One region of the Exiguobacterium sp. ZOR0005 genome, then DNA from elsewhere that is predicted to be linked to it. Evidence: riboswitches for the same ligand, from Rfam matches in the RefSeq annotation. Region 1 holds a riboswitch; each other region holds the start of a gene.

The links. Region 1 has a riboswitch for S-adenosylmethionine ahead of L971_RS13385 (methionine ABC transporter ATP-binding protein). Riboswitches for the same ligand answer to the same signal wherever they lie in the genome.
Region 2: linked by a shared signal. The riboswitch ahead of L971_RS11810 (aminotransferase class I/II-fold pyridoxal phosphate-dependent enzyme) and the one ahead of L971_RS13385 (methionine ABC transporter ATP-binding protein) in region 1 are both predicted to bind S-adenosylmethionine.
Region 3: linked by a shared signal. The riboswitch ahead of L971_RS14450 (Na+/H+ antiporter NhaC family protein) and the one ahead of L971_RS13385 (methionine ABC transporter ATP-binding protein) in region 1 are both predicted to bind S-adenosylmethionine.

Annotation. Positions count from the first base shown of each region.
Region 1 is NZ_JTLB01000031.1:82,306-93,146, reverse strand. Features, by position in the region: gene L971_RS13415 (acyl-CoA dehydrogenase family protein) at 1-707, shown strand, start outside; gene L971_RS13410 (hypothetical protein) at 793-1,521, shown strand; gene L971_RS13405 (arsenate reductase family protein) at 1,567-1,920, shown strand; gene gcvH (glycine cleavage system protein GcvH) at 1,969-2,352, shown strand; gene L971_RS13395 (PTS transporter subunit IIC) at 2,395-3,447, opposite strand; gene L971_RS13390 (thioredoxin family protein) at 3,632-3,889, shown strand; SAM riboswitch class I at 4,344-4,449, shown strand; gene L971_RS13385 (methionine ABC transporter ATP-binding protein) at 4,528-5,556, shown strand; gene L971_RS13380 (methionine ABC transporter permease) at 5,546-6,208, shown strand; gene L971_RS13375 (MetQ/NlpA family ABC transporter substrate-binding protein) at 6,240-7,070, shown strand; gene L971_RS13370 (MFS transporter) at 7,171-8,385, shown strand; gene sufC (Fe-S cluster assembly ATPase SufC) at 8,558-9,319, shown strand; gene sufD (Fe-S cluster assembly protein SufD) at 9,332-10,600, shown strand; gene L971_RS13355 (cysteine desulfurase) at 10,602-10,841, shown strand, end outside.
Region 2 is NZ_JTLB01000025.1:60,576-71,416, forward strand. Features, by position in the region: gene L971_RS11805 (iron-containing alcohol dehydrogenase) at 1-908, opposite strand, end outside; gene L971_RS11810 (aminotransferase class I/II-fold pyridoxal phosphate-dependent enzyme) at 905-2,080, opposite strand; SAM riboswitch class I at 2,158-2,260, opposite strand; gene L971_RS11815 (AI-2E family transporter) at 2,431-3,531, shown strand; gene L971_RS11820 (MFS transporter) at 3,792-5,036, shown strand; gene L971_RS11825 (peptide MFS transporter) at 5,178-6,671, shown strand; gene L971_RS11830 (glutamine synthetase family protein) at 6,715-8,010, opposite strand; gene L971_RS11835 (SDR family oxidoreductase) at 8,204-9,244, shown strand; gene L971_RS11840 (general stress protein) at 9,292-9,615, opposite strand; gene L971_RS11845 (hypothetical protein) at 9,720-9,947, opposite strand; gene L971_RS11850 (GTP pyrophosphokinase family protein) at 10,042-10,841, shown strand, end outside.
Region 3 is NZ_JTLB01000039.1:2,132-12,972, forward strand. Features, by position in the region: gene L971_RS14445 (GGDEF domain-containing protein) at 127-1,806, shown strand; SAM riboswitch class I at 1,905-2,000, shown strand; gene L971_RS14450 (Na+/H+ antiporter NhaC family protein) at 2,073-3,356, shown strand; gene L971_RS14455 (TVP38/TMEM64 family protein) at 3,383-4,024, opposite strand; gene L971_RS14460 (rhodanese-related sulfurtransferase) at 4,249-5,190, shown strand; gene L971_RS14465 (divergent PAP2 family protein) at 5,307-5,732, shown strand; gene L971_RS14470 (CdaR family transcriptional regulator) at 5,816-7,039, shown strand; gene ald (alanine dehydrogenase) at 7,171-8,301, shown strand; gene murB (UDP-N-acetylmuramate dehydrogenase) at 8,342-9,262, opposite strand; gene L971_RS14485 (diacylglycerol/polyprenol kinase family protein) at 9,409-10,059, opposite strand; gene L971_RS14490 (DUF1836 domain-containing protein) at 10,208-10,831, shown strand.

The sequences.
Region 1 (10,841 bases):
TCAACAAAGTGTTCGCCTCGGAGACGTTCGACTACGTCGTCGACGAAGCGGTCCAAATCCACGGCGGTTACGGCTTCATGACCGAGTACGAGGTCGAAAACTTGTACCGTGACTCGCGCATCAACCGCATCTTCGAAGGAACGAACGAGATCAACCGGTTGATCGTGCCGGGCACGCTTCTGAAGAAAGCGATGAAAGGCGACTTGCCGCTCCTCGCGGAAGCGCAAAAACTTCAAAAAGAGCTCATGAGCTACATGCCGCAAGAACTTGACGGTTCTCCGCTCGCTCGTGAGAAGATGCTTCTATCGAACATGAAGAAAATCAACTTGATGGTCGCCGGCACGGCGGTCCAGAAATATCAGCAAAACCTGCAGAACGAGCAAGAGATTCTCGCGAAGCTCGCCGACATCATCAGCGCCATCTATGCGCTCGAGGCGGCGATCGCCCGGACGGACAAAGCGATCGGCCGTACCGGTGAAGAGAAGAACGCCCAAAAAGTCCGCTACACGGAAATCTTCGCCGAGCAAGTGTTCAAGCAAGTCGAACTCATGGCGAAAGAAGTGTTGTACGCGGCGGCATCAGGCGACGAGCAACGTATGCTTCTCTCAGCGATGAAGAAGTTCAGCCGCTATCAGCCGATCAATGTCATCGGCACGAAGCGCGAAGTCGCAGCGAGCTTGATCAAAGCGAACAAGTTCATCGTATAAGAAGAGAGAAAGGGTCGGCCGGACGCGGTCGGCTCTTTCTTTTTTGTGACAGGACCTCGTACAATGGATGAAGGAGGGGATATGGATGAAACGAGATGACTTGCTAGAACGGATGGATGCGATTGGCCGTTCCGTGGCAGAGTATGAGGGCACGCTCATGCTCCTTGCACTCGGCTCGGTCGGCCTCGAGACGGACCGGCTCGACGACTATTCGGACCTCGACTTCTTTTTAATTGTTGAGGACGGTCAGAAGGCCCGGTTTATCGACCAGTTAGATTGGCTCGAGGTCGAGCCGCTTGCCTACCAGTTCCAGAACACGAAAGACGGACATAAGGTCATGTATGCGGACGGGATTTATGCCGAGTTCGCTGTGTTCGACTTGCCTGAGATGCCTTCTATCGCTTACACACCGGGGCGAATCGTCTGGAAACGTGACGACGCGCTCGAAGCGTTTGCTACGCCAAAAATCATCGCACAGGCTGCTGGCGCCGCTTATTGCTATGAAGAGGCGCTGACGAACCTATATGTCGGCCTGCTCCGCGAGCGGCGGGGTGAGCGGCTCGCAGGATTCGAGCTCATCCAAGTATCGGCCGTCAACAACGTGTTGAAAGCACACGGGGAGACGAGTGACCCGTTCAATCCGACCCGGCGCGTCGAAGTTCAACATCCGGAGATGATTGCGTTTCTCGAGCAAGGGGTACTTGGATATGGACGTTCCGTCGAGGCGGCTGCCGCCATCCTCGCCTACATCGAAGAACGCCACCCCGTCAACGCGACGCTGAAACGGGAAATCGAACGTTTGCTTCGGACGTGATACCGAGAAACGAGATATGCTACATTAACAGAAGAGGTGATGAACATGGTGACAATATACGGCTATCCGCCGTGCAGCACGTGCAAGAAGGCAGAGAAATGGTTAAAGGAGAACGGCATCGACTATACATACGTCCATATCGTCGAGGCGACGCCGGCGAAAGAAGAGTTGGCCGAACTGTGGAAGCAGTCAGGCCTGCCGCTCAAAAAGTTCTTCAACACGAGCGGGCAAGTGTATCGGAATGAAGGCATAAAAGACAAACTGCCAAACTTGTCAGAAGACGAACAACTCGACCTCCTCGCTAGCAATGGTATGCTTTTAAAGCGTCCGATCGTGACGGACGGGGAAAAATCGACGGTCGGTTTTTCAGAAAAGTCGTTTACAGACGTTTGGGGCTAAGTGCTATAATACACGTGTGAGTCTAATTTATTTGAGGGGGAAGTTAGGATGAGCAAAGTACCTGCCAATTTACGTTATTCAAAAGAACACGAATGGGTTGAAGTGAACGGAAGCGTGGCCCGCATCGGGATCACAGATTTCGCACAAAGCGAACTCGGGGACATCGTGTTCGTCGAACTTCCTGAAATCGGGGGCACGATCCTAATCGATGAGCCGTTCGGATCGGTCGAGTCGGTCAAGACGGTCTCAGAGCTTTACGCACCAATCTCTGGGAAAATCACAGCGGTGAACGAATCACTCGCCGATTCACCAGAACTCGTCAACGAAGCACCGTTCGAAGGCGCTTGGATGATTGAAGTCGAATTGAATGACGCATCAGACGTCGACAAGCTCATGTCGGCCGAAGAATATGAAGCGATGATTCAAGGCTAAACAAAACCCGGTTTCTCTTCACGAGAAGCCGGGTTTTATCGTTCATTCGAAATCGAGGCGGTAATGTTCCGGGCGGATGAGCGGCGTCCGGTTGAACAATTTGAAGAAGAAGACACCGAGCGCGATCGGGATGAGACCGAACAAGACGATGACGAGCAAGACGTTGAAGAGCGCGAAGCCGCCTGGCATCAAATGAAGCGCATTGATCGGTCCGATGAGCCCCGAGACACCGAACCCGGCACTGATCGGGGTGCCTTCAATGCGGAGGATACCGGCGAGCGCTCCGAGGATGGCCGCGTTCGCGAGCACCGGCAGCATCATGATGGGACGACGGATGAAGTTCGCCATCTGGATTTTCGGTGACCCGAGGAAGTGGGCGATCGACGTGCCGGTCGCATTCATCTGCCATCCGGCGATGGCGAGCCCGAAACCGGCTGCGACGACACCGAGGTTGGCTGCGCCGGCCGCGACGCCGGATAGACTGATCGCCGTCGCGATCCCGACCGTCGAGATCGGGGAGACGATGATGAGTGAGAACGCCATCGCGATCAAGATACCCATGACGACCGGCTGGAGTTCGGTCATCGTCATGATAATCGTCCCGACGTACGTCGTGATCTGTGAGATGTACGTGAGCAGGAACGAGCCGATGCCTCCGGCGACGACGATGACCGTCATCGGCAAGACGAGTACCGTGTATGTCTTCAAGCGCGGTGCCAGCTGCATGACGAGATACGTCGCAAGCGCTGCCGTGACACCGGCTGTGATGACGTCACCGATACCAGCCATGAGGAAGGCTCCCTCTTCGATGCGGATGGCGCCGCTGCCGACGTGTGTCGCGATCCCGATCGTTCCGGCCTCGAGCGCCGTGCGTCCGAACTGCATGGCGACGGCGACACCGATGATGACGGGGAGGAGGCGCATCGCGATCGTCGTCGCGTCTAAGATGAACTGGAGCGACGGAAAATACGGCAAGATGGCTTTCGTCAATTCACCGAGCAATGCGCTCGGAATGAGGGCGATCAAAATGGCAAGGCTGAGTCCGTTCAATACGTTCATCAAGAACTGTTTTCCGGTAAGTCGTTCTTCCGTCATGTCTTCTTCACCTATCCTTCTCTTTTACTGTTATGTACAAAAGCATTAAAGTTATTGACCATACTATGCCTCTTTCGGGTGCACGTCAACCAGAAAAATGGAAGTATTCAGAATTTTTTCAAAACGAGCACAACTTTTGAATGTCTGGCCGAAGCTTTTTATAATCAGTAGAGAGGTGAGAAAAATGATTACAGACGGATTGTTATATATATACGCCCCGATGTGTGGAACATGCGCCGTGGCCGAGCGGATGCTCGCGGTCGTCGAGGCGGTCGACCCGACACTCGAGATTGAAAAGCACGATGCCAACTTTATCCCGAACGAGTTAGAAGCGTACCAAGTGAAGAGTATACCGGCGCTGTTGAAGCTTGAAGACGGCCAAGTCCGAGACCGATTGTACGCGTTTCAAAACGTGCAGCACGTCCTATCTTTCGTCAAGTAAGATGGGAACATTAGAATAATCTGAAAATTTTAAATAATCAGTTGACACAGAAAGTTCACGAATGGTATATTCATTACAACATCTTACTTGAACACAAAAATAGGACGCGATTTACTCGCGATCAAGACGTTCTCACATCGCCGAACCACTCGCTTACGCGATTTTAAGTGGACCTTCCCTTCGATTGTCCCCCAAAAAAATCAAGCGAAGGAATACCGACCGCGTAACCGTTCGGTACATGTGAGGATCGGGTGATCGACGAGCGAAATCCCCCATATTAAGGATGAATGCTCTGATCGGGCAAAAGGGGTTCATCTATGGGTTGTCCTTCCTGTGACTCAAGGTGCTACGTTCTGTGTCGTCTTCGGACGGCACCTTTTTTTATTTTTTCGCATAAAATAGTTTGACATGAAAATAATGTGTCGCTATGATAAAGCTAATCGAATAAACAACACTCTTATCAAGAGAGGCTGAGGGACTGGCCCTATGACGCCCAGCAACCGCGGAGCAATCCGAAATGGTGCTAATTCCAGCAAGGTGAGAACCTTGGAAGATGAGAGCAATCGTTGTCCGTACCGATAAAGTACGCACGTTTGCTCAAACGTGCGTACTTTTTTTGTTGTCAGGAGGGAAAGGGATTGATTCAACTACGCAATGTGGCCAAATGGTTCGACACGAAGAACGGTCGAGTCCAGGCGGTCGATGATGTGTCGCTTACAATCGAAAGCGGCGAAATTTTTGGAATAATCGGATATTCAGGGGCAGGGAAGTCGACGCTCATTCGACTCCTCAACCGTCTCGAGTCGCCATCGAGCGGCTCGATCGAGGTGGCAGGGAGCGAACTGACGAAGCTGAGCCCGAAAGAGTTACGCGGGGTACGTAAAAACGTCTCGATGGTGTTTCAGCACTTCAATCTTCTCTGGTCGCGCACGGTCGCTGAGAACATCAGCTTCCCGCTCGAGCTGATTGGTGTACCGGCGAGCGAGCGCAAGCGCCGCGTCGAAGAACTCGTCGATCTCGTCGGATTGACGGGACGAGAAGACAGCTATCCGTCCCAACTGTCGGGCGGTCAAAAGCAGCGAGTCGGGATTGCCCGTGCGCTCGCTACGAATCCAGAAGTGCTCCTCTGCGATGAAGCGACGAGCGCGCTCGACCCGAAGACGACTGACTCGATTCTCGAGTTGCTCGTCAGCATCAACAAGAAACTCGGACTGACGATCGTGCTCATCACGCACGAGATGCACGTCATCCAAAAGATTTGTCACCGTGTCGCCGTCATGGAAGCGGGGAAAGTCGTCGAGATCGGTCAAGTCGCCGACGTGTTCCAACACCCGGAACAACCGATCACGAAAGAGTTCGTCAAACAGATCGGCGCCGTCGACGACATGTCGCTCACGTTCGAACATTTGAAGGCGCGCTATCCGAGCGGTCAAATCGTCAAGCTGAAGTTCTTGAACGAGACGGCCGAACAACCGATTCTCTCAGACGTCTTGAAGACGCACGATATCGGGTTCAACATCATCGGCGGGAACGTGACGCAGTCGCAAGTCGGCGCGCTCGGGACGCTATTTATTCAACTGATCGGAGAGCCGGCTGAAGTCGAGCGGGCCATCGCCTCAATCCGATCGCAGGCAGTGGAAGTGGAGGTGGAGAACGATGTTTCCTAACGTAGACTGGGAGATCATGCTCGAAGAGACGTGGCAGACGATTTATATGACGCTCGTCGCCGGTGGCGCGACGTTCGCCTTCGGTCTCGCACTCGGGATGATCCTTTATGTGACGAACGAGCCGCTCATGATGAAGAATCGGACGATTTACACGGTCGTCAGTGCGTTCGTCAACGTCTTCCGCTCGATCCCGTTCATTATTTTGATCATCTTGCTCATCCCGTTCACGAAGATCGTCGTCGGGACGATCCTCGGTTCGACGGCGGCGCTCCCGGCGCTCATTATCGGGGCAGCCCCGTTCTATGCCCGGATGGTCGAACTCGCACTTCGTGAGATCGACCGCGGTGTCATCGAGGCGGCCGAATCGATGGGTGCGACGAAATGGCAAATCATCTATAAAGTGTTGTTCCCTGAGGCACTCCCGGCCATCGTGTCGGGGATCACGGTCACACTCGTCGCGATCGTCGGTTATACGGCGATGGCAGGTGTCGTCGGCGGGGGAGGCCTCGGTAACTTGGCGTTCCTTGACGGGTTCCAGCGTTCGCGGAACGACGTGACGTTCGTCGCGACCGTCCTCATCTTAGTCATCGTCTTCGTCATCCAGTTCATCGGAGACCGACTCGTCACAAGAATTGATAAGCGTTCAGCTTAATCACATAAAAAAACATTTGGAGGGTTCACACATGAAATCATGGAAAACAGTACTCGGTTTAACGGCAGCATCAGCACTCACCATTCTCGCGGCTTGCGGCGGGGATTCAGAATCAGGCGCAGGCGACGACAAGACGCTCGTCATCGGTGCATCGAACGTCCCGCACGCGGAGATTTTGGAGCACGTCAAAGATGAATACGAAGCAAAAGGCTACAAGCTTGAAATCACGAAGTTCCAAGACTACGTCCTCCCGAACAAGACGCTCGCGGACGGCGAGTTGGACGCGAACTACTTCCAACACGAGCCATACCTCGAGTCACAAATGGCTGAAAACAAAGACTACAAATTCGCTTCAGCCGGAGGCGTCCACATCGAGCCGATCGGTGTCTACTCACAAGACTACGCCTCACTCGATGAGCTTCCGGACGGTGCGGAGATCATCATGAGCTCATCGGTCGCTGACCACGGCCGGATCCTCACGATGCTCCAATCAGAAGGCTTGATCACGCTCGCTGAAGGCAAGACGGTCGAAGCGACGGTTGCCGATATCGTCGACAACCCGAAAAACTTGACGTTCAAGACGAACGTCGAGGCGGCCCTCCTCCCGCAGGCGTACAACAACGGAGAAGGCGACGCCGTTCTCATCAACACGAACTACGCGATTGATGCCGGACTCAACCCGCTTGAAGACGCGATCGCACTCGAAGGCGAAGATTCACCGTACGTCAACTTGATCGTCACACGTGAAGGTGACGAAGATGACGAGCGCGTCAAAGCACTCCTTGAGGTTCTCACGTCAGAAGAGACACAGCAGTGGATCTTAGAGGAATACAAAGGTGCCGTCGTACCGGTCAACCAATAATCACGCTAGGCCCGGGCCATCCCGGGCCTTTTTTGTTTGTCGTAGTGTTCTTTCATAAAGAGAAGTACACTATTTATATGTAAGAAAAGGGGGGATTCGGATGAACATGAGACAGATTCATCCGCTGACGCTAGGCGTCTTGTTCGGTACGTTCTTTGCTCGGCTGTCGACGTTTTTCGTCATGCCGTTTTTTGCGATTTATCTCGCGACGCTCGGTTTCTCGGCGAGCGTCATCGGGACGGTGTTCGCCGTCTCAGCCATGTCCGGTCTATTTATGAGTTTTTTCGGCGGGACGCTGTCGGACCGGCACGGGCGCAAACAGCTCATGCTCATCGGCATCGGGTTGAACGCGCTCACGTTCACGGGCTTCGCGCTCGCGACCGAACTCGTCTGGTTTTACGTGTTCTCCGTCTTGATGGGGGTATCGCGCTCGTTCCTTGAACCGGCATCCCGGGCACTCATCAGCGATACGACGAAACCGGAGCAACGCGTCATCGTCTACAACGTACGCTATTTTCTCATCAATATCGCCGCCGCGATCGGACCGTTGCTCGCGGTCGTCTTATCGCTCACCGGGGCGAAGAGCGCGTTCTTCGTCGTGACCGGTGTGTACGTGTTTTATGGACTCGTCATCTCAGGATTGTTTAAAAAGTATCCGTTTGAAGAAAGCGACGGCATCAAAGTACGGCCGCGCTTGACCGAGACGTTCCGTGTCTTGAAAGAAGACAAGACGTTCCGCTTCGTCATCATCGGCATGATTTTCGCCATCATCGGCTACAGTCAGTTCAATTCGACGTTGCCGCAGTTCATCGCGTTCCATGACGGCTTCAGTGACGGGTCGCGCCTGTTTGCGTATTTGTTGACAGTCAACGCGATCACCGTACTCGTCGTTCAGTATCCGATTATGAAGTTCGGCATTCGCGTCTCGCCGATCAAGTCGCTCTTTTTCGGGGTCGCGACGTTGTCGATCGGGCTGTTGTTGATCGGGTTTGCGACTGAGACGTGGGTGCTCTTCGTCGCGATGGTCATCTTCACGATCGGGGAAGTACTCATGTTCACGATGACGGACGTATTGACCGACGAGCTCGCGCCGGAACATTTGCGGGGGACGTATTTCGGGGCGATGGGATTGACCGCGCTCGGCCAGTCGGTCGGACCGATCATCGGCGGGTTGCTGCTTGATGGGTTTAATAATGCCGGGTTGCCTGTTTTTTCAATTTTATCCATCGTGACGGCGTTCGGAGCCTTCTTCTTTATGGGGGCGTTCACGGAACGAAAGGCGAGTTTGGCGTTGATTGAGGAAAAAGCTGGGTAATATCTTGATTTCTCAATATTCTCATTCTCAACATTTATGTTTTTATTGAGAATGAAGAATAAGGTGAGTCGCTTGAAATAAAAAATTGCCTAGATTAAGATTAGAATATATCTAATCTACGCCAATAAGGCGAGAAAACGGAAGGGGTATCCGAATGTCTAACGTACCACACATGAAAATTGATGACCTCCGCGTCTCAATCGAAGGAAAAGAGATCGTCAAAGGTCTGAATCTTGAAATTAAAGGTGGCGAAATTCACGCCATCATGGGTCCAAACGGAACGGGTAAATCAACACTCGCATCTGCACTTATGGGTCACCCATTGTATGAAGTAACAGGCGGAAGCGTCGATTTGAACGGCGAAGACGTCCTTGAGATGGAAGTCGACGAGCGCGCGCAGGCGGGAATGTTCCTCGCGATGCAATATCCTGCTGAAATCAGCGGTGTCACGAACGCCGACTTCTTGCGTTCAGCGATCAACTCGCGCCGTGAAGAAGGTCAAGAAATCTCGCTCATGAAGTTCATCCGTGAACTCGATGCGAAGATGGACGTTCTCGAAATCCCTTCAGAGATGGCACACCGCTATTTGAACGAAGGTTTCTCAGGTGGAGAAAAGAAACGTAACGAGATTCTTCAAATGATGATGATCAAACCGAACATCGCCATCCTTGATGAGATCGACTCAGGTCTTGACATCGATGCACTCAAAGTCGTCGCAACAGGCGTCAACGAGATGCGCTCAGAAGAGTTCGGCTGCTTGATTATCACGCACTATCAGCGTCTCCTCAACTATATCGAGCCGGACTTCGTCCACATCATGATGGACGGAAAAATCGTCATGTCTGGCGGCAAAGAGCTCGCACAGCGACTCGAGGCAGAAGGTTACGACTGGGTGAAACAAGATCTCGGAATGACAGTAGACACAGAAGCGTAAGGAGGCTGTACGATGACCGTACAATTTGAATTGGATGCACAAGCATTGTCGGCACGTGCAGAGGCGCTCGGAGGACCAGCATGGTTGGTCAACCGTCGTAAAGAAGCAGCAGAACTTGCGCCGACTCTCGCCTTGCCTAAAGTTGAAAAGATCAAGATCGATAAATGGGATTTCACGAGCGGAGACGTTGAACTGTCGAAGCTTGACGGACTCACGCCTGAAATCGAGGCACTCCTTGGAGATCACCGTACGAACGTGCTCGTTGAACGCAACGGTCATGTCGTTTATAACGAACTCCAATTGCCAGAAGGTGTCCTCTTCATGGGCATCCAACAAGCGATGGATCAACATCCGGAACTCGTTGAGAAGTATTTCATGACAGAAGGCGTACGTGTCGATGAAGAACGTCTATCGGCGCTTAACGCGGCCTTGATGAACGGCGGCGCTTTCTTGTACGTCCCAAAAAACGTCCAAGTGAAAGACCCGCTCCAGGCAATCTTCACGATGGAACAAGCGAACAGCACACTTTATCACCACACGATCATCGTCGCAGACGAAGGCAGTGAAGTGACATATATCGAGAGTTTCCTCTCGAACACGAACGAGCCGCACACGGTGAACGCCGTGACAGAAGTGTTCGTTGGTGCGAACGCGAAAGTCGTCTTCGGTGGCGTGGATCAGCTCGCTGAATCTGCCCTCACGTTCATGAACCGTCGCGGTGTCGTGTACGAGAACGCGCGCCTTGACTGGGCGCTCGGTCACATGAACGACGGCAACTCGGTCGTCGAGACGAAGACTCATCTCGTCGGCGACAACACGTTCTCGGACACGAAAGCCGTCACGATCGGTCGTGGCGCACAGAAACAAAACTTCAACATCCGGACGGACCATTTCGGTAAGTCGTCAGAAGGATTCATCTTGATTCACGGTGTCCAAAAAGATTCGGCGACAGCCATCTTCAGCGGGACGTCGATGATTCACCACGGGGCTTCGAAGTCGAACGGTGTTCAGACAGAGCGCGTCTTGATGCTCTCTGAAAAAGCACGCGGTGACGCGAACCCGATCCTCCTCATCGACGAAGACGATGTCATGGCCGGTCACGCCGCTTCAGTCGGTCGTGTCGACGACATTCAGCTCTATTACTTGATGAGCCGTGGTCTTTCGCGCCAAGAAGCGGAACGTTTGATCATTCACGGATTCTTGAACCCGGTCGTCGAGCAACTCGCGATCGAGTCGGTCAAAGACCGTCTCCGTGAAGTCATCGAAGGGAAAGTGCGTTAAGATGATTGATGCCTCGATTCGTAAACAATTTCCGATTTTAGATCAGGAAATCAACGGTCATCCGCTCGTCTATCTCGACAGTGCGGCGAGCTCGCAAAAACCGCTGGCTGTCATCGAGGCGATCGAGGAGTATTATCGCCGCAACCACTCGAACGTGCACCGTGGCGTCCATACGCTCGGAACGCAGGCGACAGATGCGTATGAAGGGGCGCGTGAGCGCGTCCGTTCGTTCATTAATGCC
Region 2 (10,841 bases), on a different contig from region 1:
AGACGTGGGATATCGTCCGCGGAAAGACCGAGCGCGTCGAGCGTCGGCGGGGCCTCCACTTGCTCGAGCCACGAACGAAGCACAGCCACGTCGGGCGAGCGGCGCAAGGACTCCTGAACGAGCAATCCGAAACCGACCTTGTCCCCGTGCAGGAACGCATGGGTCGCCTCGAACTCGCTGAGTGCGTTATGGACAGCGTGCGCGACGGCGACCCGTGTCCCAGCATCCCCGAAGCCACCGACAGCTCCGCCGATGGCGAGCACGTGGTCGACCGCGTAGCGCGTCCCTTCGCTGTATGAGCGGAAGGCGGTCTCGGTTAGCTCGATTTCGAGCAGACGATGACATTGCTTGGAGAGCGCGATTCCGGCATCGACACCCGCAACGGTCGAGGTATCACCGCTCAAATAGCGGGCCTCATAGAACTTCGCGACCGTGTCGATGACCCCGGCTCGGTAATAATCGAACGGTGAAGACGCGATGACCCGGGCGTCGACGATGACGCGTTCGATGATGACACGGAATACGTCGTACCGGTCGTAGCTCCCGTCTTCCCGGTACACGACGCTGAGCGGGGTGAACGCCGCACAGTTAGAAGCGAGCGTCGGGATGACGATGAGCGGGACGCCGTTGCGCACGGCGACGAGCTTGGCCGTGTCGACGAGCTTGCCGCCACCGATGGCGACTAAGACGTCCGCTCCGTCAAGGTCGACTCGGTCCGCCTCGCGATCCGTGCACTCGCCTGCGAACGATGTTGCCGGATACGCCTTCAAAGAAGGAAGCAGCCGTTCGACGACGGGGTAGCCGTGTCGCCCGCGCAACACATGCACCCGGCGGCCTCCGATCAGTTCGCCGAGCCGATCGAGGGCATCGTCGTCGTGGTCATACTCGAGGACGGCTTGACGAATCATGCCCGCACCTCCTCATAAGCGGCGAACAGCTGCTCGATGCGCGCGACGGCCTCGTCAATCTTCGGTTCCGGCGAGACGAGGCCGAACCGGACGTACTGTTCACCTTCCGCGCCGAAGAAATATCCTGGCGTCACCGCGACGCCTGCCTCATGGAGCAACTTCTGCGAAAACGACTTGGCATCTCCCTCCGGCACTCTCGCCCAGACGAAGAATGAACCTTTCGGGGCCGGGACGTCCCAACCGGCTCGACGCAACCCGTCCACCAATCGGTCCCGCCGAGCCTCGTATAGACGGGCCAGGTCATCGCGGACGGATTTTGGTGACTCGAGCGCTGCGACCGCCGCCTCTTGGATGGCCGAGAAGACGCTGACGTGGACGTGGTCTTGATACGTGTTGATCGCCTCGATGATATCCTTGTTGCCGACGGCGAAGGCGACGCGCCAGCCAGACATGTTGAACGCCTTCGACATCGTGTACACTTCGATGCCGACCTCTTTCGCCCCGTCGGCTTGAAGGAAGCTCGGCGGGACATGGCCGTCAAAGCCGATACTGCCGTAGGCGAAGTCGTGGACGACCATCAGTTCCCGCTCCTTGGCGAATTGCACCGTCTCCTCGAAAAAGCGTGGCGTCGCGACGGCGCCGGTCGGATTGCTCGGGTAGTTCAAATACATGAGCCGCGCCCCGTGCGTGTCGAGCGTCTCGTAATCCGGAAGAAAATCGTTGTCTTCTGTCAAGACGAGGTCGTGGACGCGCGCCCCGGCGAGCCGGGCCCCGGAGATATAGTCCGGGTAGCCCGGGTTCGGGAGCAGGATGCCCTCCCCTGGTTCAAGGACGCATTGTGGGAGCGTGATCAGGCCCGATTTCGACCCGATCAAAATTGCGACCTCGCTCTCGGCATCGATCTCGACCCCGTACTCGTTCAAGTAGAACGTCGCCACCGCCTGTTTCAAACGGCTTTGCCCACGGAATGGGCCGTACTGATGCGTGTCCGGATTCGCGAGCGCCGTCTCGAGCGCCTCACAGATCGGCTTTGGCGTCGGCAAGTCCGGCGTCCCTTGTCCGAGCCGGATGATGTCGGCCCCGGCCTGTTCGAGCGCGACCACTTCTTTCGCGAGCCCGACGAAATGTTGGGGTGGTAAAGTTTTAAGTAAGTTTGAACGTCTGTCTGCCATGGATGGTCCTCCTATGCAAAAAACACCCCTTTCCACGGAAAGGGGTGTCGAGATACGGACGTATTCAAACAACCACCTTCCCATCTCTCAAGGTCACCTTGCTGGAATTAGCACAGTATTGGTATACAATCTGTTGCTGAAGCTTCATCGGGCCAGTCCCTCCGCTTCTCTTGATAGAAAGTGTTTATATGCGATTTATGTGTAATATGTCCTTTAGTAAACCAAACGTTACCAATCCTGTCAATCCTTATTTTGAAAATTGCTATGGCCTCTTGAAACCCTGAAAAAAAACGGTCATAGTAAAAGAAGAACGTTATTCTGAAAAAAATATAGGATGAGGGGATGGACTAGTGGAGCTAAACCGTCAGTTGATTTGGAAATTAATTGTGATCGGCCTAATCTTTCTCGTCTTATGGCGAGTCATCAGTGAGCCGGACACGATCTCTCGCGTCTTACAATACACGTTTCAACTGTTGACGCCCGTCATCATGGGAATCGCCATCGCCTTGTTGTTGAACACGGTCCTTTCTTATATGGAAGAGCGGTTCGCACTGAAACGATATCAAGGGCTGTTGATCGTCTACGTGACGTTCATCGGGTTGCTCGTCATCTCGGCCGTGACGCTGTTCCCGCGGATATATTCGAGTGTCTCGTCGCTCATCGAGGAGCTCCCGTTTTACATTCGCCAAATCGATGGGTTCTTAGGGCAGTTGAACACGTTTTTACACGATTATAACGAGACGATCGCTCAGACGCTCGACTTCAAACGATTCGAGGAACGTTACTCCGGTTGGGTCGAGGCGGCCGTATTGTCCTCGGTCAGCTACGTCTCGAGCTTCACGATGACGCTCATCAACTTCTTGATCGGCATCGTCATCTCGATCTACTTGTTGAAAGACAAGGAAGTGTTCGCCCGCATGTTCAAGCGTCTGCTGTATGCGATGTTCCCGGTCGCCACGGCGAAGACGACGATCGACATCTTCCAGGAGATGGACTATATCTTCAAGCGCTATATCATCGGCAAGTCACTCGACTGCCTCATCATCGGTGTGATGGCCGTCGTCGGTCTCCTCGTTATCGGTGCACCGTACGCGCTCTTACTCGGTGTCATCATCGGGATCCTGAACTTCATCCCGTACGTCGGCCCGCTCCTCGGCATGATCCCGGCGTTCATCATCACATACTTCTATGACCCGTTCACGGCCGTTCTCGTCTTGGTATTCATCTTCTTGCTACAACAGTTCGACGGATTGTGGCTCGGACCAAAGATACTCGGCGACAGCGTCGGCATCACCCCGTTCTGGGTCATCACCTCGATCATCATCGGCGGCAGTTTGTTCGGCCTCGTCGGGATGTTCGTCAGCGTGCCGGTGACGGCGATGATTCAAGTCATCTTGTCGCGGCTCATCGATTACCGGCTCACCCGCAAGAACTTGAACGAGCTCCTGTAGCTAGAGAAATGTGTTGACATATTGAAACTATCTGTCATACATTTGAAACGTAGACACACGACATTCACGAAAGGAGGCTGCCCCATGTCAGTCATGAACGTACCACAAACGAAACTTCATATTGACGGGCGGGCGCCTCGACTTTTCTGAAAAAGATCGGTTTTGCCTGCCCATCCGTGGCATGCGCAAATTTAAAGGGACGAGTATGCTTCCGTGCATGCTGCGTCCCTTTTTACTTTCTCAGAAACAGGTGAACCCGTATGTATCAATCACTCAAGCGGCTCGACCGCAACATTTGGATCCGTTTTCTCGGGGAGACGATCACCGGCGTCATGATGTTCATGATCGCCCCGTTCCTCGTCCTCTACTATAGTGACAAGCTCGACAGTTACGTCCAAGTCGGGATCATTTTGGCGACCGGACCGATCATGGCGCTCATCGGCTCGGTCATCGGCGGACGTTTCGCGGATATCTATGGCCGCAAGCCCGTCATGATGATCGCCATCATCGGGGATGCGCTCGCACTCGTCGGCTTCGCCTTCGCCGACTCGTTCTGGCCGTTGTTGCTTCTAAACGCGATGCTCGGTTTGACGAATTCACTGTTCCACCCGGCTGCGAGCGCCATGGTCGCCGACGTGACCGAACCGGAGCAGTTGAACGAAGCGTTCGGCTTGCTCCGCATGGGGCACAACATCGGGGCCGCGTTCGGTCCGCTCCTTGGCAGTGCCGTCCTCTTCCTCGACCGACAATATATCTTTTTCGCGGCGGCAGTCGTGTTCGGGATCTATGCGCTCGTCCTGGCCAAATGGATTCGTGAGACGTTGCCGGAGACGACCGAGCACGAGACGTTGTCGAACCAAGACGTGTTGCGCGTCTTCGCCCAGGACCGCGTCTTCCTCGTCTTCATTTTCGCCGGCGTCTTCATCTCGATGGGCTTTGCCATCGTCGAGAGCATGTTGCCGCTATTCTTGCGAGAATCGTTCCCGACGTTCACGGACCGGCAAAACCCGTTCGCATACTTGCTCGCCTTGAACGGTATCATGGTCGTCTTGTTCCAGTTCCCGATCGCCTCGAAGCTCGGCCAAAAACCGTTCGGGAACGTCATGCTCGCCGGGGCGACCGTGTTCGGTGTCGGCATGATGCTCCTCGCCGTCGTTCCGCGTCTCCTTTATTCAGTCGGCACGCCATATCTCATGCTCGTCTCGATCTTGCTCGCCGTCTATGCGTTCTATACGCTCGGGGAGATGATCATGTCACCGGTCCAACAGACGTTCATCGCCATGATCGCGCCTGAGAACATGCGTGGGGCCTACAATGGGGCCGCCAGCATCCAGTGGTTGATCGGGGGCGTGACGGCGCCGCTGTTCGCGAGCTTGTTCTTCAATCGCGGTGCCGGCCACGTCGCCCTCCTCCTTGTCGGCCTCGCCAGCTGCGTCTCCGGTCTCATCTACTGGCAGCTCGGACGCCGGGTCCGCGCGACAGAAGCCAAACAGAAGACGGCTTGACCTTAAGACCACACTAAACCCCGCTGTTTAGTGTGGTTTTTAGTTTCATTTCATTATAGTTAAATTTTGAAGCGGAAATTCGTTTTTACTTTACAAACATAACGGTTCTTTTTATGATATGAAAGTTGGGAGGGATCTTTCATGGAAAGAATCGATAAACAGAAAATCGTGGACAGCGTGCCACAAAAAGGTTTTTTCGGACAACCTAAAGGATTGTTCACGTTGTTCTTCACAGAGTTTTGGGAACGTTTCTCGTACTACGGGATGCGGGCCATCCTTGTCTTTTACATGTATTACGAAGTGTCCGAGGGCGGTCTCGGCCTTGACCGAAACGTCGCCTTGTCGATCATGTCGGTGTACGGGGCGCTCGTCTATATGTCTGGGGTCATCGGCGGCTGGCTCGCGGACCGCGTGTTCGGGACGTCACGGGCCGTCTTCTACGGCGGTGTGTTCATCATGCTTGGACATATCGTCTTGTCGGTACCAGGCAGCCTGACGTTCTTGTTCATCTCGATGGGGCTGATCGTCATCGGCACTGGTCTCTTGAAACCGAACGTCTCGAGCATCGTCGGCGACTTGTACCATGAGACGGACCGTCGTCGCGATGCCGGTTTCAGTATCTTCTATATGGGCATCAACCTCGGGGCGTTCATCTCCCCGCTCATCGTCGGACAAGTGCAGGCCGATTACGGCTTCCATTGGGGCTTCGCCCTCGCCGCCGTCGGGATGTTCATCGGGCTCGTCGTCTTCATCGTCACGAAGAAAGGCAATCTTGGGTTAGCCGGGTCTTACGTGCCGAACCCGTTGACGCCGTCAGAACGGAAAAATGCGATCAAATACTCGACCATCGCCGTCCTTGTAATCGGTGGACTGCTCGCCGTCTTGATTCCACGCGGGCTATTCACGATCAACACGTTCATCGGACTCGTCGGTGTGTTCGGGATCGCAATCCCGACAATCTACTTCATCGTCATGTATCGCAGTCCGAAGACGACAGAAATCGAGCGGTCGCGCATCATCGCCTACATCCCGCTCTTCATCGCCTCGGTCATGTTCTGGGCAATCCAGGAGCAAGGGGCGACGATTCTCGCCAACTACGCTGATCAACGGACAAACTTGAACTTCCTCGGTCTCGAGCTGCGCGCGGCGTGGTTCCAATCACTCAATCCGCTGTTCATCATCATGCTCGCGCCGGTGTTCGCCTGGTTATGGGTCCGGCTCGGTGACCGTGAGCCGAGCATCCCGGTCAAGTTCGCGTTCGGCATCTTATTCGCCGGACTCAGCTTCTTGGTCATCTTGCTACCGGCTTACTTCGGAGGGCCGGACACGCTCGTCAACCCGCTCTGGCTCGTCCTCAGTTACTTTATCGTCGTCCTCGGCGAGCTCAGCCTGTCACCGGTCGGACTGTCGGCGACGACGAAACTCGCACCGGCGGCCTTCTCGGCCCAAACGATGTCGCTTTGGTTCTTGTCGAATGCGGCGGCACAAGGAATCAACGCCCAGCTCGTCCGCTTTTACTCGCCGGAGAATGAGATGATTTACTTCGGTGTCATCGGTGGCGCCGCCATCGTCCTCAGTCTGATTTTGTTCGCCCTCGCACCGGTCATCAAACGCTATATGCGCGGGATTCACTAAAAAGACGCCACTCCTCACGTTGGAGGAATGGCGTCTTTACTTATTACTTGCGGACTTGGATGAGCGACAAGTAACGATCGATCAAATCTTCGTTGAAATAGTTGTGGAAGCTGTCCGACTTGAGCGATTGAATCGACTCGTGGAACGTCGATGGGAGCGAGGCGATGCCTTGGCTCTCGATTTGTTTCGCCGAGTACTCGAACAAGTCATCTTCGTTTGGTGCCGACGGTTCAAGCTGTTGCTCGATTCCTTCGAGACCGGCGTAGATGAGAGCGGCAAGCGCCAAGTACGGGTTCGCGCTCGGGTCCGGGTTGCGGACTTCGACGCGTGTCGCACTACCGCGCGATGCCGGGATCCGGATCATCGAGCTTCGGTTCGACGGGCTCCAGCAGATGTTGACCGGCGCCTCGAAACCAGGGACGAGACGTTCATACGATTCTGGGAGCGGGTTCGTGAAGATGGCGGTCGCACGCGCATGCTTCAAGATCCCTTCGATGAAGTGACGGGCCGTCGTAGACAGACCGTAATCCGCATCCGGCTCCTCGAAGGCGTTGTCTGTCGGTTTTCCATCCTTATCGTTCTTCCAGACCGAGATGTTCAAATGCATCCCCGAACCGTTCACATCGCGGAGCGGCTTCGGTAGGAATGACACTTTCGCGCCCTTCTCTTGGGCGGCGAGCTGGACGATCTCCTTGAAGAACTGGATATTGTCGGCCGTACGGAGTGCATCGTCATACTTGATACCGATCTCATGCTGGGCCGGCGCCACTTCATGGTGGACCGCCTCGATATTGAAGCCGACTTCGCTCAAGCGGTTGGCGATATGTTGGCGTACCTCATAGCCTTTGTCTTCCGAGCGGGTCGAGAAGTATCCGGCCTCGTCATAAAATTCACCGTTCTCGTCAAAGATAAAGAACTCCGGCTCGGCCCCTACGAAAATTGAGTAGCCGTCACGGGCAGCACGCTCGAGCGCATCTTTCAAGACGTTCCGGGGATCAAACTCGTATCGCTCCCCTTCAGAAGTACAAACGTCACAGAAGAAGGCGAGGATGCTCTCGTCACCGTCTTTTTCGTACCGTGGACGATCTAAATCCGGGCGTAAGAATAAGTCTGAGTTTTTGATGGAAGAGAACCCGTCGATGGACGATCCGTCGAACATCGTTTTCCCTTCAAAGACTTCCGGCAACAATTTTGCAGACAGCGTCAATAGCTTCAAATCTCCGAGGACGTCCGAGAAATACATATGGATCTGGGTGATCCCTTTCTCTTCGACCGCTTTCTCAATCTCTGCTTGCTGCTTCCTGTAGCCATCCTTATCAGTTCCGAATAGATTTGCCATGATTCTAAAAAACCTCACTTAAGTTATTTGACAGGTCAACACTGTCATGACGTACCTTGCGTACGCTTCTCTTTAAGTCATAACCCACTTTAAAAATTGTTAAACCCCAAAATCGAAAACAAATGATCAAAGTGGCTCGAATGGCCCCATGTTGGTATGATGGAGGAAGACTGAGACAGAGAGGAAGAACACTGTGAACATATTTATGACAGGCGCGACAGGATTTTTAGGAGGACGGTTGGCACGGGAATTGATCGAACGGGGGCATCGGCTCTATCTGCTCGCCCGCTCACCGGAAAAAGTGAAGCGCACCTTCTCGACGACAGAACTTGCATCCATCGACGTCCTCGCCGGGGACTTGACGTCTCCCCTTCTCGGCGCCGATGACGCATTCATCGGGACGAACAAAAAGAAGATCGACCTGGTGCTCCATATGGCAGCGCTCGTCAAGTTCGACGAAGAGCTCCGGGACGAGCTGTTCGAGACGAACTTGACTGGGACGAAACAAGCACTCGCGCTCACGAAAGCGCTCGAGTGCCCCCGCTTCTTCCACGTCAGCACGGCCTATACGCTCGGTGTCCGTGAAATCGGACATGAGACGCTCTATGCGACGGACCAGCCGTTCCATAACCCGTATGAGGAGAGCAAAGCCCATGCGGAACAGGCGGTCTGGGACGAGCGGTATCATCTCGACGTATCGATTTTCCGTCCTGCTATCATCGTCGGGGACTCGAAGACCGGCGAAGCCGACTCGAAATTCACGATGTACGGCTACATGCGTGCGCTCGAGGTGTTCAAGCGCCGCCTTGAACGTCGTGGTGCGCCGGACGGGCCGATTCGTCTCGTCGGCTCCGAAACGGGGACTTCGAACCTTGTCCCGGTCGACTACGTTGCTGACGTCCTTCTCGCCGCGATCGAACACGCTCGTCCGAACACGATCTACAACGTGACGAATGACACACCACCGCGCAACGAAGACATGCTCGACTACATGAAACACGCGCTCGCCTTCCCTCATCTACACATCACGGACACACCGACATCGTCTTTGAGCGTCGTCGAGCAGGCGTTCAATGACATGGTCAAAGTATTCAACCCGTATTTGAATCGCGACATCAACTTCGTCGATACGAACACGAAACAACTTCTGGCCGAGGCCGGGTACGCACCGCTCGATTTGAACGAACGGTCACTCAAACGAATCGTCGACGCCTATTACGATACGAAATCATGAAAAATACGGACCTGACGCGCGCGTCAGGTCCGTTCTGCATGAGTGCATTATGATTTGTCGCAGACGAGAACGATCTTGCCGTCTTGAATCTCGCCTTCAAGCGATTCGACCATTTCTTTTGTCAAGCCGAGGCTTTCCAACTGTTCGATCCGATCGTCTGAGTTTTTCGTGAATTTCGAGACGAGTGACTCCCAGAGCCCTTTCTCCGTGATGCGGTAAGGCTGGACGCCTGCTTCAGCGGCGAGGCGGAGCGTCAATTCTTCGTCTTTCGCGAATAAGTAAATGTGTTCGTTCACACAGCCGCCCGAAACCATCCCGTTCACTTCATGGTCGACCGACATCATATCTCGTACAATTCTCGTTTCTAACATTATTCATCCTCCTAAACGTTCACCTTCATAAAAATCGAATAATATACTATTCCCCAAAAATGAGACGTAAAACCCGATTTATGGTGATCATCGAAAAGGCATCCTCACACGAATCGAACCGACCAGCACTCAATCGCGAAATGTTCGACGAGCGTTTCAATCCGAGCCCGCTCTTCCTGTTCAGAGGCGACCGCTGCACACGTGGCAGTGAAAGATAGCGTCGTTCCTTGTTTTTGGATGCGCGAGATTCGGTAACCGGACTGTTGCAAGAGGGACGCCGTAATCTCCAATATTTCTTGTTCGCTTGATTCGAACGAATGGTGTGCTCTCATATTCGTACCTCCGACTTGATTTCCATGTTTGCGTCATATGTGTCCTCATTTCAATGATGCTATACTTAAGACAACGAGACAAGGAGTGATACGGATGCCGACACAAGACATGAATGCGATCATGCTCGATTACTTGAATGAGAAGGAAGACTACGAGGCGTTCGCCGCCAAGCTGAAACAACTACTTAGCGAATTACTCGATGATGCCGGAATTCAGTTCCATTCCATCGTCGCCCGGGCGAAGGAAGCCGAGAGCCTCTACGCCAAACTATCAAGGAAACCGTATCAATACCGGTCGCTCCGTGACGTGCAAGACTTGGCCGGTATTCGGATCGTGACTTATTTTCACGATGACGTGCGCGCCGTCGCCCAAATCCTCGAAGAAGAGTTTCGGATCGACCGCGAGCAGTCGATTGACAAGTCGACGTTGCTCGACCCGAACGAATTCGGGTATTTATCAGTCCACTACGTCGTCGGGCTGAACGAAAAGCGGCTAGCGCTCGGCGAATACCGCCGCTATGAGGAGAAAGAGGCAGAGATTCAAGTCCGGTCGATCCTGCAACACGCTTGGGCCGAAATCGAGCACGACCTCGGGTATAAGAATCCGAACGCGGTGCCGCCGGAAATCAAACGTAGCTTCAGCCGGGTCGCCGGACTGCTTGAGATCGCTGACTCGGAGTTCGTGAACATTCGAAAACAGCTGCGCACGTTTGAGCAAGAGACGGTCGAACGCATCGTCGAGTCACCGGAGGAAGTCACGATCACCCGTGACAACTTGAACTACTATATCGCCAATGACATCACCGTCGAGAAACTCGATAACGCCATTTTCCAAAGCGACTGGCTGCTCGAGACGGACCTCTCGACGATCATTGAATTGACACGCATGTTCCA
Region 3 (10,841 bases), on a different contig from region 1:
TATAGAGGATAATTCATATAGACTCAATGCTAGAATTCGGCCATTATGAGGAATAGGCAGGACTGCCGCCTCATCATGCCGAATTTTTTACGATACATAATCGACTTTTCCCACATAGGAGGGGCCATGAACCATTTCCGTAAGATGTCTGCCCTCGGCTGGGGTATTTGGAGTGCTTTTGTACTTTTGACGATCACACTGTTTGCGACAGGCGTATTGAACGCGCCGGCCATCGAGCCGTTGCCGTTCATCTTGATCGCCTTGCTCGTCATCATCTTCCAACTCGACTCCATCGAGCGCAAAGGCGTCTATTTCACATTTTCTGAAAGTATCGTCCTGATTATCTTTTTATTCTTTGACTTTGAGACAGCTCTGTTCGTCAACCAAATCGGGTTGCTCGTCTTCCAGTTCGTCAACTTGAAGCCGCGCGTCGCGCTCCGGCGCTTCCGTTTCACGTATCCGTGGAACGCTATCACGTCTTTTCTAGAACTAGCGATTCCGGCGAGCGTCTACTTGGCGCTCGGTGGTGAGACGGGGCTCGGTTTTTACACGCAAGACTCGTTCCTCCCCGTCGCCGGGTTGATTGCCGCCATCGTATTGAATACGGTACTGCAGAAGTACCAAGTCGGTTGGTGGTTCCGGGTCGACGTGCCGGTCCGCGACTTCTTGAACATCGCGTTTTATACGTATATCGTCAGTCTCGTCTTCATCTTTGCGGCTTCCTTCTTCCGCGAGACGAACTTGCTCGTCGTCAGTAGCATTGCCGCCGCGCTCACGTTCTTCATCAAACGACTGTTGATTCAAAAAGGACGACAAGACGCGTTCAAATCGCTCATCGAACAGTACGATGAAGCAAAAGAAGCCGTGTCGCTGTCGCAAAGCGAGGCGCAAGCCATCGAAGTGTTCCTCAGTCAATGCGAACGGTTGAATCAATACGACGCCGGTTTCGTCGAGTTCACGGTGTTCGATCGATCGCTCTATTTCGATTTAAAGACGCGCCAACCGATCGAACGTCCCCGCGTCTTCGATTTGCTCGAATCGACGTATCCGAACGAATCGTCCGTCGAGTATGAGATGCGTTTCGAGTGGGACGCACCGATGTCAGATGAGTTCCACGACGACTACCACAGCTTCATCTCTGTCCGCTCCGAGGAAATCGAAGGGATTCGCACGTGGATCGTCATGGCCGGCGAGCACGTCTACGGCTATCCGCTGATCATCCAGCGCGAAATCGTCAAACTGCTCAAGTCGTTCAATCGAACGATCAGCCGTTGCCACGAACGGGATCGCCTCTATACAGAGAGCCGGACGGACAGCTTGACGCTCCTCGCGAACGCCCGGGCATTTTATGAATATGGGATTCAACAAATCTCAGACGCTTCTATGTATCCGATCTCGGTCGCAATGCTCGATATCGATTTTTTCAAAAAAATTAACGACACACATGGCCATCAAGTCGGCGATGGCGTGCTTCAAGAATTTGGCCGTCGCATCCGTCAGGCGCTGCGGACCGATGACTTCGCGGCCCGTTATGGCGGAGAAGAGTTCATCTTGTTGCTCAATCATTGCGACGTCGACCAGGCCGTCGAAATCGCTGAACGCATTCGCCAAAAGATTGAAGACAAGCCGTTTTATGTCGAGGGAATCGCGATTCAAGTGACCGCCTCGATCGGGGTCGACACGATTCAGGCGTTCGGTGACAAACGACTCGATGACACGATTCGCAACGCCGACCGGGCGTTATACGTCGGCGGCAAGTACGCCGGGCGCAACCGAGTCGCCCACTACAACTATTTGACGACTTGATCCGCCCCCACGCTCACAGAGCGTGGGGATTTTCTATTGACAAACCGATTCGAAACAGATAGGTTAGGGAACGTGTCTTATAACTTAATCATACGACTTTTTTATCACGAGAGACGGAGGGACTGGCCCTGTGAAGTCTCGGCAGCGGGGAACCTGTGCCAAATCCAGCGAGCGCTCTGCTCGAAAGATGAAAAAAGTGTTTCTTGTAAAAGAGGGCCTTTTTTCAAAAAGGCTCTCTTTTTATTTTTATGAATGAGGTGAAACGATTGGAACAACCGACAGCTAACAAATGGGCACTGTTGCCCTTACTCGTCTTTCTCGTCTTCTTTATCGGGGCCGGGATTTACTATGGCGATTTTTACAAATTCCCTGTATTGATTGCGGCACTCATCGCCTTGATCGTCGCGGCGATGATGACGAAAGGAAGTGTCACGCAAACCGTCGAGCGCATTGCGCAAGGCGCGGGCAACCCCGGCATTTTGATTATGATCTTTATTTTCCTGCTCGCCGGGGCGTTTTCGAACGTTGCCGGTGAGATCGGGGCGATTGACGCGACCGTCAACGCGGCGCTCACGTTGTTGCCGCCATCGCTTCTTTTGAGTGGCCTGTTCGTCATCGCGGCCTTCATCTCAATGGCGATGGGCACATCGACCGGGACCATCGCGGCGCTCGCCCCGATTGCCCTCGGCATCCATGAAGAGAGTGGGGTCAATATCGCCATCGCCGCAGCTGCCGTTGTTGGCGGAGCCATGTTCGGAGATAACTTGTCGTTCATATCGGACACGACGATCGCGGCGGTCCGGACGCAACGGACGAACATGCGCGACAAGTTCCGCACGAACTTTTGGATCGTCTTGCCGGCGGCCGTCATCACGACGGTTCTCCTCGCCGTCTTGTCGAGCGGAGAATCGACGATTGAAGTCGCTGCTTTTGAATGGTATAAGCTCATCCCTTATCTCGCCGTCATCGTCCTCGCCTTGACGGGGTTGAACGTCATCCTCGTCTTGCTCGGCGGCATCGTGTTGACCGGGATCATCGGTCTGCTTGACGGAACCTTGTCCGTGACAGCGTTCGTCACGGCGATGGCCGACGGGATGATCGGGATGGCAGAGATTTCGATTTTGACGCTCTTCATGGGCGGGCTCGTCGGACTCATCTCGCATAACGGAGGGCTCACTTATTTGCGAGACGCCCTCACTGCCCGCATCCAACAACGGGCCGGCGCCGAGTGGAGCATCGCCGGGCTCGTCAGTGCGACAAACGTCGCCACGGCGAACAATACGATTTCAATCCTTGTCGCCGGGCCGCTCGCGGCGAACATCGCCGACACGTATGACATCGAACGGAAGAAATCGGCGAGCGTGCTCGATATCTTCTCGTGTGGCGTACAAGGGCTTCTCCCGTACGGAGCCCAATTGCTCATCGCCGCCGAATTGACGAACACGGCATCACCGGCTCTCGTGCCGTACATGTTTTATCCGTTCCTCTTGTTCATCTGTGGCGGACTGGCGATTGCCTTCAACTTCCCGCGCTTCAAGAAGCGGGCCTGACAAAAACGACCTTGTGAAGCATGACTTCACAAGGTCGTTCTTTTTGCTTCGAGTTCACGTTTGAGCTGTTCGTTGCGTTTTTTGAAGGCGCGCCGTTTAAGAAGTTCTTCAAGTCCGCGGCTGATTGCCCATAAGACGAGCAACAACAGGCCGAGCATCGACAAGCGGAACGGACTTTGGATAAATTCTTCCCATTGGTCACCGATCACTGAGAAAATCAAGACGACAAGCAGTTTCCCAAACCCGGCTGCCATGATGAACGTCCGAAGCGGCATTTGAATGAGCGCGAGTAAGTACGTGATCAGACTGACTGGGATGAACGGCAACGAATACAAGAACCCGAGTGAAACCGGGCTCATATGGTTGATCCGTTCGAGCCAGTAGACGCCTTTCTTATGTTTTTCAAGCCAGCGCGTCATCGGTTTGCGGAACACGTAGCGGACAGCTGAGAAGACAAGAATTGTCCCGAGCAAACTGCCGACCCATGATAATAACGCCCCGAGCAGGAATCCATATGTTGCCGCGTTCGCTGAAATGATGAGGACAAGTGGAAGAAACGGAAAAATCGCTTCTAAGAACGGGGCGCCGAGACCGGCCCACGGCCCCCCCGGCAACTCTTGAAGCCATTCAATCAATTGGATGATCCACTGTTCGAGAGATGTGAGCATATGAGTTTCCACCTTCGGCTTTCGTTACTCTGTTTTACCCGAATTCGTGCCACAGGACACATCCCCCTGCCGTGTTCAAAAAAAATTAAAAAGTATTTGCGAAATTTCGCTGTGATATCTATCATATAATAATGGACTTGTGGTTGCAGGCAAGCCCATTCGTCGAACGACACAACCCAACGTTCGTTTTCCTGCAAAAAACTGAACACAGGGGAGCAATAACCATGGAAACAAAATCAATGCGGGTCTTGCTGTACTATAAGTACGTCAACATCGAAGACCCAGAAACGCTCACACAAGAGCACCTCAAGTATTGTAAGGACCTCGGCATCAAAGGACGGATCTTGATTTCTTCCGAAGGAATCAACGGGACGTGCTCTGGGACTTGGGAACAGACCGAGCAGTACATGACTGATTTGAAAGCGAACCCACTCTTCAGCGACATCGAGTTCAAAATCGATGAAGTCGATGAGCACGCGTTCTCGAAAATTTTTGTCCGTCATAAGAAAGAACTCGTGACGTGGCGCTTTGACGGCGAGTTTGACGTGCCGAAACAGCACGGGGCATACCTCGAACCGGCAGAATGGAAAGAGATGATGAATCGCGATGATGTCGTCATCCTCGACGTTCGTAACAACTACGAATACGACCTTGGTCACTTTAAAAATGCGATCAAGATCGATGTAGAGGCTTCTCGTTACATGCCAGAATGGCTCGAAGAGAATAAGGACCTCTACGAAGGGAAAACACTTCTCACGTATTGCACCGGAGGCGTCCGTTGCGAGAAATTTACAGCATATATGCGTGATCAAGGTCACGACAACATTTTTCACTTAAAAGGCGGCGTCGCCATGTACGGCAAAGACGAAGCCACGAAAGGCGAGGATTGGGAAGGTGAGCTTTACGTCTTTGACGAGCGCATCAACGTCCCGGTCAACACGGTCAATCCATCGGTCGTTTCAGAGTGCATGCACTGCGGCACGAAGACGGTCCGTTACGTGAATTGTGCCAACCCGGTGTGTAATGCCCAGCACTTCTGTTGTGAAGAGTGTGAACCGAAACAAATGCGTTCATGCTCGAAAGAGTGCCAGGAGCATCCACGCAACCGCTATATCATCGAGAATATCGCGGACAAACTTCAGGAGACTGAAGGCGTCGTCGGGTAACAAAAATCGACCAGAAAGCGCAAGGGACCTTATCCCTTGCGCTTTTTTTGACAGAATCTTTACGTCTATTCACGACGAGAATCGGGTATAGTGAAGATACTATTGTCAGACAGGAAGTGAATCGATTGTTGTTTAACGAACCTTTACTCGCCGCCCTCCTTGCATGGTTTATCGCCCAAGCGGCAAAACTAGTGACAGAACTGATTAAAACGAGAGACTTTGAACTACAAATCATGTTCGCCTCTGGCGGCATGCCGAGCTCCCACTCCTCGACCGTCGTCGCTTTAGCGACCGTCATCGGCCGAATGGAAGGACTCGACTCCAGCATGTTTGCCCTAGCCTTGATTTTTGCGACAATCGTCATGTACGATGCGACCGGTGTCCGCCAAGCGGTCGGTTTCCAAGCCCGTTTGTTGAATGATTATTTCAAAGGCATCAAGCATGAGACCCCGATCTTAAATGAACTTGTCGGTCATACACCGTTCCAAGTCATCGTCGGCGCCTTGCTCGGTCTCGTCGTCGGTTTGTTTTTCCCTATCTGAATATATAAGGCATGTCGCCCTCCCCTATCTTTTTGTGAACTTTCACAACGAAGACGGTATACTCAAGATGAGGAGGAATCGACATGCCTTTTTTGCAGAAGTCTTATGAGTCTCTAGACACGCTCGCCGAAGCGATCGGTCAAGCGATTCGCGCCCCCATCACAATCGAAAACCGCCACCATCAACTCATCGCCTATAGCACGCATCCCGACTCGACGGACCCGGCGCGAATCGCGACCATCATCGGTCGACGTGTCCCGGAAGCGGTCATCGAAGACTTGTGGGAGAGTGGGATCTTACAAAACGTGATCGATCGCGATGAACCGGTCGTCATTCCAGCGCGCCTTTCAGTCGGTCTCGGGGAACGTGCCGCCGTCGTCATTAAACAACAAGACGAGGTGCTCGGCTATATTTGGAGTTTGGCCCGCTCGCAACCTTTTTCTGAGCAAGAGCTCACTGTTTTACAAGAAGGTGCCAACATCGCCAAAAAACTGCTCATGACGATCGCGATGCACGAACGACGCATCGACGCTGAGCTCGAACGGTTCTTTTTGGATATTCTGGCCACGCCGACACTGAGCCTGTCCCATCACGAGCGGTTGAACGAAATCGCGCCGATTGCTGTGGCCAGCCGGTTGACGGTAATCGATTGCCTGCAACCGATTACCCCGCAATTCGCGGAACGGCTCTTTTATGTGCTCGCGACCCAACAGGCGATTGAAGTCGTCCTCCAAGCGATTGACGGACAACAGTTGCTCGTCTGGCACTACATGAAGTCAGAGCTGTCCGAAGAAGAGACAACACTCGTGGAGTGGGCGGAACGGTTCGAGACCCAGCTCCAGGAAAAGTTTTCAGAAGCGGAACCCCGACTCGGCATCAGCCGCCGTTTCTTCGAAAGCGAGACAATCTATAACGCGGCCGTGGAAGCGAGACGTGTGACCTCACTGCGACGGAAATTCCCACTCGAGCTGGCCACCGCCCGTGCGTTCGAACAGATCGGCATATATCAACTCGTTCCCGACCTCGCGCGCCTGATCGGCCTCCGGCTCGAGACGCACCCCACGCTCGAACGGCTGCACGCTTACGATCACGCTCACCAAACCGAACTCGTGACGACGCTGGAATGGTACTTCTATTTCGACGGCAACGTGAAGCAAGTCGCGGCCCATCTCCACATTCATCCGAACACGGTGCTGTACCGGGTCCGGCGGATCGAAGAGTTGACGCAAATTACCCGCGTCTCCCTCCCGGAACGGGCCGCCATCTATTTGGCGATCAAAGCCGGACAATATCGTCAAGACGACTGACTCTCACTTTGTGAATTATCACAAAGTGGGGGTCTTCGTTTTTAGAATGCAGGCTAAAGACAGCGTTTTCGGAACGGTCTATACTAGAAGTGTGAACAAATTGTGTCAACAGATCGAAAGGGGAACGGATCATGAAAATCGGGGTATTGAAAGAGATTAAAAATAACGAGAACCGCGTCGCGTTGACGCCAATGGGGGCTGCGGTGTTGACGGAGCTCGGACATGACGTGCTCGTCGAAACGGAAGCCGGTATCGGGAGCGGCTTCACGAACATGGAATATGTCGATGCCGGTGCGACGATTGTCGATACGGCGGCAGACGTTTGGAACCACGTCGAGCTAGCACTCAAAGTGAAAGAGCCGCAACCTACGGAATACCGCTATTTCCGCAGCGACTTGACGCTCTTCACGTATTTACATCTTGCAGCCGAGCCGGAACTCACGAAGGCGCTCGTCGAGTCAGGCATGACCGCCATCGCCTATGAAACGGTCGAAGTCGACCGGACGCTCCCGCTCCTCACACCGATGAGTGAAGTGGCCGGACGGATGGCCGCACAAATCGGTGCTCAAATTTTAGAGAAGCCTCATGGCGGGAAAGGCATCCTCTTGTCTGGTCTCCCAGGTGTCCCGCGTGCCAACGTGACGGTCATCGGCGGCGGTGTCGTCGGAACGAACGCGGCCCGCATCGCCATCGGTCTCGGAGCCAACGTGACACTCATGGACATTAGCCCGGCCCGACTTCGTCAAATCGATGATCAGTTCGGGAACACGATCAACACGCTCATCTCGAACAGTTACAACATCGCCAAACAAGTCGCCGAGAGCGACCTCGTCATCGGTGCTGTTCTCATCCCGGGTGCCAAAGCGCCAAAGCTCGTCACAAAAGAGATGGTTCAACAAATGTCACCTGGTTCGGTCATCGTCGACGTCGCCATCGACCAAGGCGGGATTTGCGAGACGATCGACCACATCACGACGCACGACGCGCCGACGTATGAGCGCTACGGGGTTCAACATTATGCGGTTGCCAACATGCCAGGTGCGGTCCCACGCACGTCGACGCTCGGTTTGACGAACGCGACGATGCCGTATATTATCGAGTGCGCGCAAAAAGGCGTCTTCCCGGCTCTCCGTGAAAATGCGGCGCTCCTCAAAGGATTGAACGTCATCGATGGGACGGTCACGTACGAGGCGGTCGCCCGAGACCTCGATTATCCGTTCGTCCCTGCTTCAGAAGCGGTCACGAAACAACTGCAAGCATAAGTAAAACGCCCGAACGGCTGATTCCGTTCGGGCGTTTTATTTAGGCGTTCTCGACGGCGATGTCTTCACCGATGATCTTTACTTCCGGCTCAAGTTCAACATGGAACTTCTCTTTCACCGTCGCTTGGACGTGACGAATGAGCGAGATATACTCCGTCGCCGTCGCGTCGGCAATGTTGACGATGAAGCCGGCATGTTTGAGCGATACTTCCGCCCCGCCGATCCGCTTCCCTTGCAGACCGCAGTCTTGAATCAACTTCCCGGCGAAGTAGCCCGGCGGTCGTTTGAACACACTCCCGCACGATGGATATTCGAGCGGCTGCTTCGATTCACGTTTGTACGTCAAATCGTCCATCACTGCTTTGATCGCTTCGTAAGGAAGCGGCTCTAATTCAAACGTCGCTTCGAGCACGATGAGCCCTTCTGTCGCAATCCGGCTCGTCCGATAGTCAAGCTCGAGCTCGTCTTTCGTGAGCGTCAACAGCTCCCCTGCCGGCGTCAAGACGACCGCGCTCAAGATGACGTCTTTCGTCTCGCCACCGTAAGCACCAGCGTTCATGTACACTGCGCCGCCGACCGTTCCAGGAATGCCGCAAGCGAACTCGAGACCAGACAACTCTTCTGTGAGCGCTTGACGAGACACATCAATGATGGCGGCACCGGCTTGAGCGATGACTCGATCGCCTTCCCGGCGAATCGTCTTCAACTCGTTCAAGTTCAACACGATCCCTCGGAGACCCCCGTCCCGAACGATCAAGTTCGAGCCGAATCCGAGAATCATGAACGGGACTTGCTCGCGGTGGGCGAGCTCGAGCACCGCCTGTACTTCTTCATACGTGTGTGGAGCCACGAAATAATCGGCGTTGCCGCCAAGCTTTGTATACGTGTGTGCCGATAAAGGCTCGTCTTGTTTGACGCGATCGGCCGGGATGATTGTTACTAATTGATCTAAAAAGCTCATGCGTTCACTCAATCCTTTACGTTCTATTTTTATCGGTGCTTCGGACTCGTCCGGGCACGTCGCTGAATGGTTTCAGTACGAAACACAGTATACAAATGTTTGACAGAGGTGACAAGCAACGTTTTCTTTACAATGGAAGAAAAGGTTTACAGCAATAATGATGTAGCGACTGCTACTACGATAGGAATTGTGAAATTATCCCAATCGCGATAAGAAATCGCTTCTGTCAGCGTGGCAACGATGGAAATGATAAACCCATATGTTACCACTTGCCAAAGCGGAACATCATCCCACAAAAACAATAAAAAGAGCACAGCATACGAGCTGAGGAACATGGCCATACTGCCTTGGAACGACCGTTTCTGCCCGTACAAGTCGTACGTCACCGTCCCATACTTCCGTCCGACGAGGGCGGCCAATCCGTCTCCCCACGCCAAGACGAGCGACCCGGCCAAGAAGGCGAGCGGTTCTGTCTCAAAGAAGAAGAATAAGATCACGAGCAGCGCGATCGGATAATAGACCGTGCCGAATGATTTCCGCTCGGTTTGATGGACCGGTGACGGACTTTTATAAAGAAGGAATGCGTTCGCGAACGTGAAGAAGACGAGCGGAACGGCTGCGACGTACCATGTCTCAATCAACCAGACGGCGAGCAGCGCCCAATGTCCGACCGCGATATGTACACTTTTACGAATTGTTTCATCCGTCCATCCTAGACGCTTGCCGACTTGTTCGAGCCCGACGAGGAACACTAGGACTATGACGATGGACAGGATGGAGCTGACCCATTCATTCATCGGTAGACCACCTTTAGCTACATAATTTATACGTTTACATTATACCTTAATCGGGCCAGAACCTAGCTTCCTTTTCAAACATTTGGTAGAATGAGGTCAAATGACTGTATAGACGGCGATCGAAGCCGACTATAGAAAGGGTGGCTGTATGCGCGACGCAACTTCAATTCAAACTTTGGCGGACTGCCTGCATTACATGCAAGTTGGCGACGTCGATCGGGCCATCGCCCTGTTTCCGGAAGAAGTGCGTGAACACTTCCCAAAAGAACTTCGTAAAATCCACTTGTTTCATATTGAAAAGAACGGCCTGTCCATCAACCAAATCGTCGCTTTGGCGAACACGTTGACGGGCGAACATTTGTCGGCGACGACGATTCAAAACTGGACGAAGCGGGAAGTCCGCAAAATTATCGGCGTCCCTCGGGTCGGCAAAAAATACTCGTTGCAACAGGCCGCAATCATCTATTTGCTCGACGACTTGAAGCACTTGTTCTCTCTTGAGGAGACGAGTTCGTTGCTTGCGCTCATCTTCAACAACCCGGACCGTGACGAAGACGACCTCATCTCGCCAATCGATTTTTACCGATTGTACGCGGAATATGCGAAGTCGACGAGTCCGATCGATTTGCTCGACACGCGTGCCAAGCGCTCCATCGAGAAGATGGGCCATACGCACCAGAACATCGTCCATGTCTTGAAGCTCTGTCTATACGCCCACCGCGTCACGACGCTCGAACTCGAGGCAAAACATTATTTGAACCGCTTCATTTGATGGAGCGGTT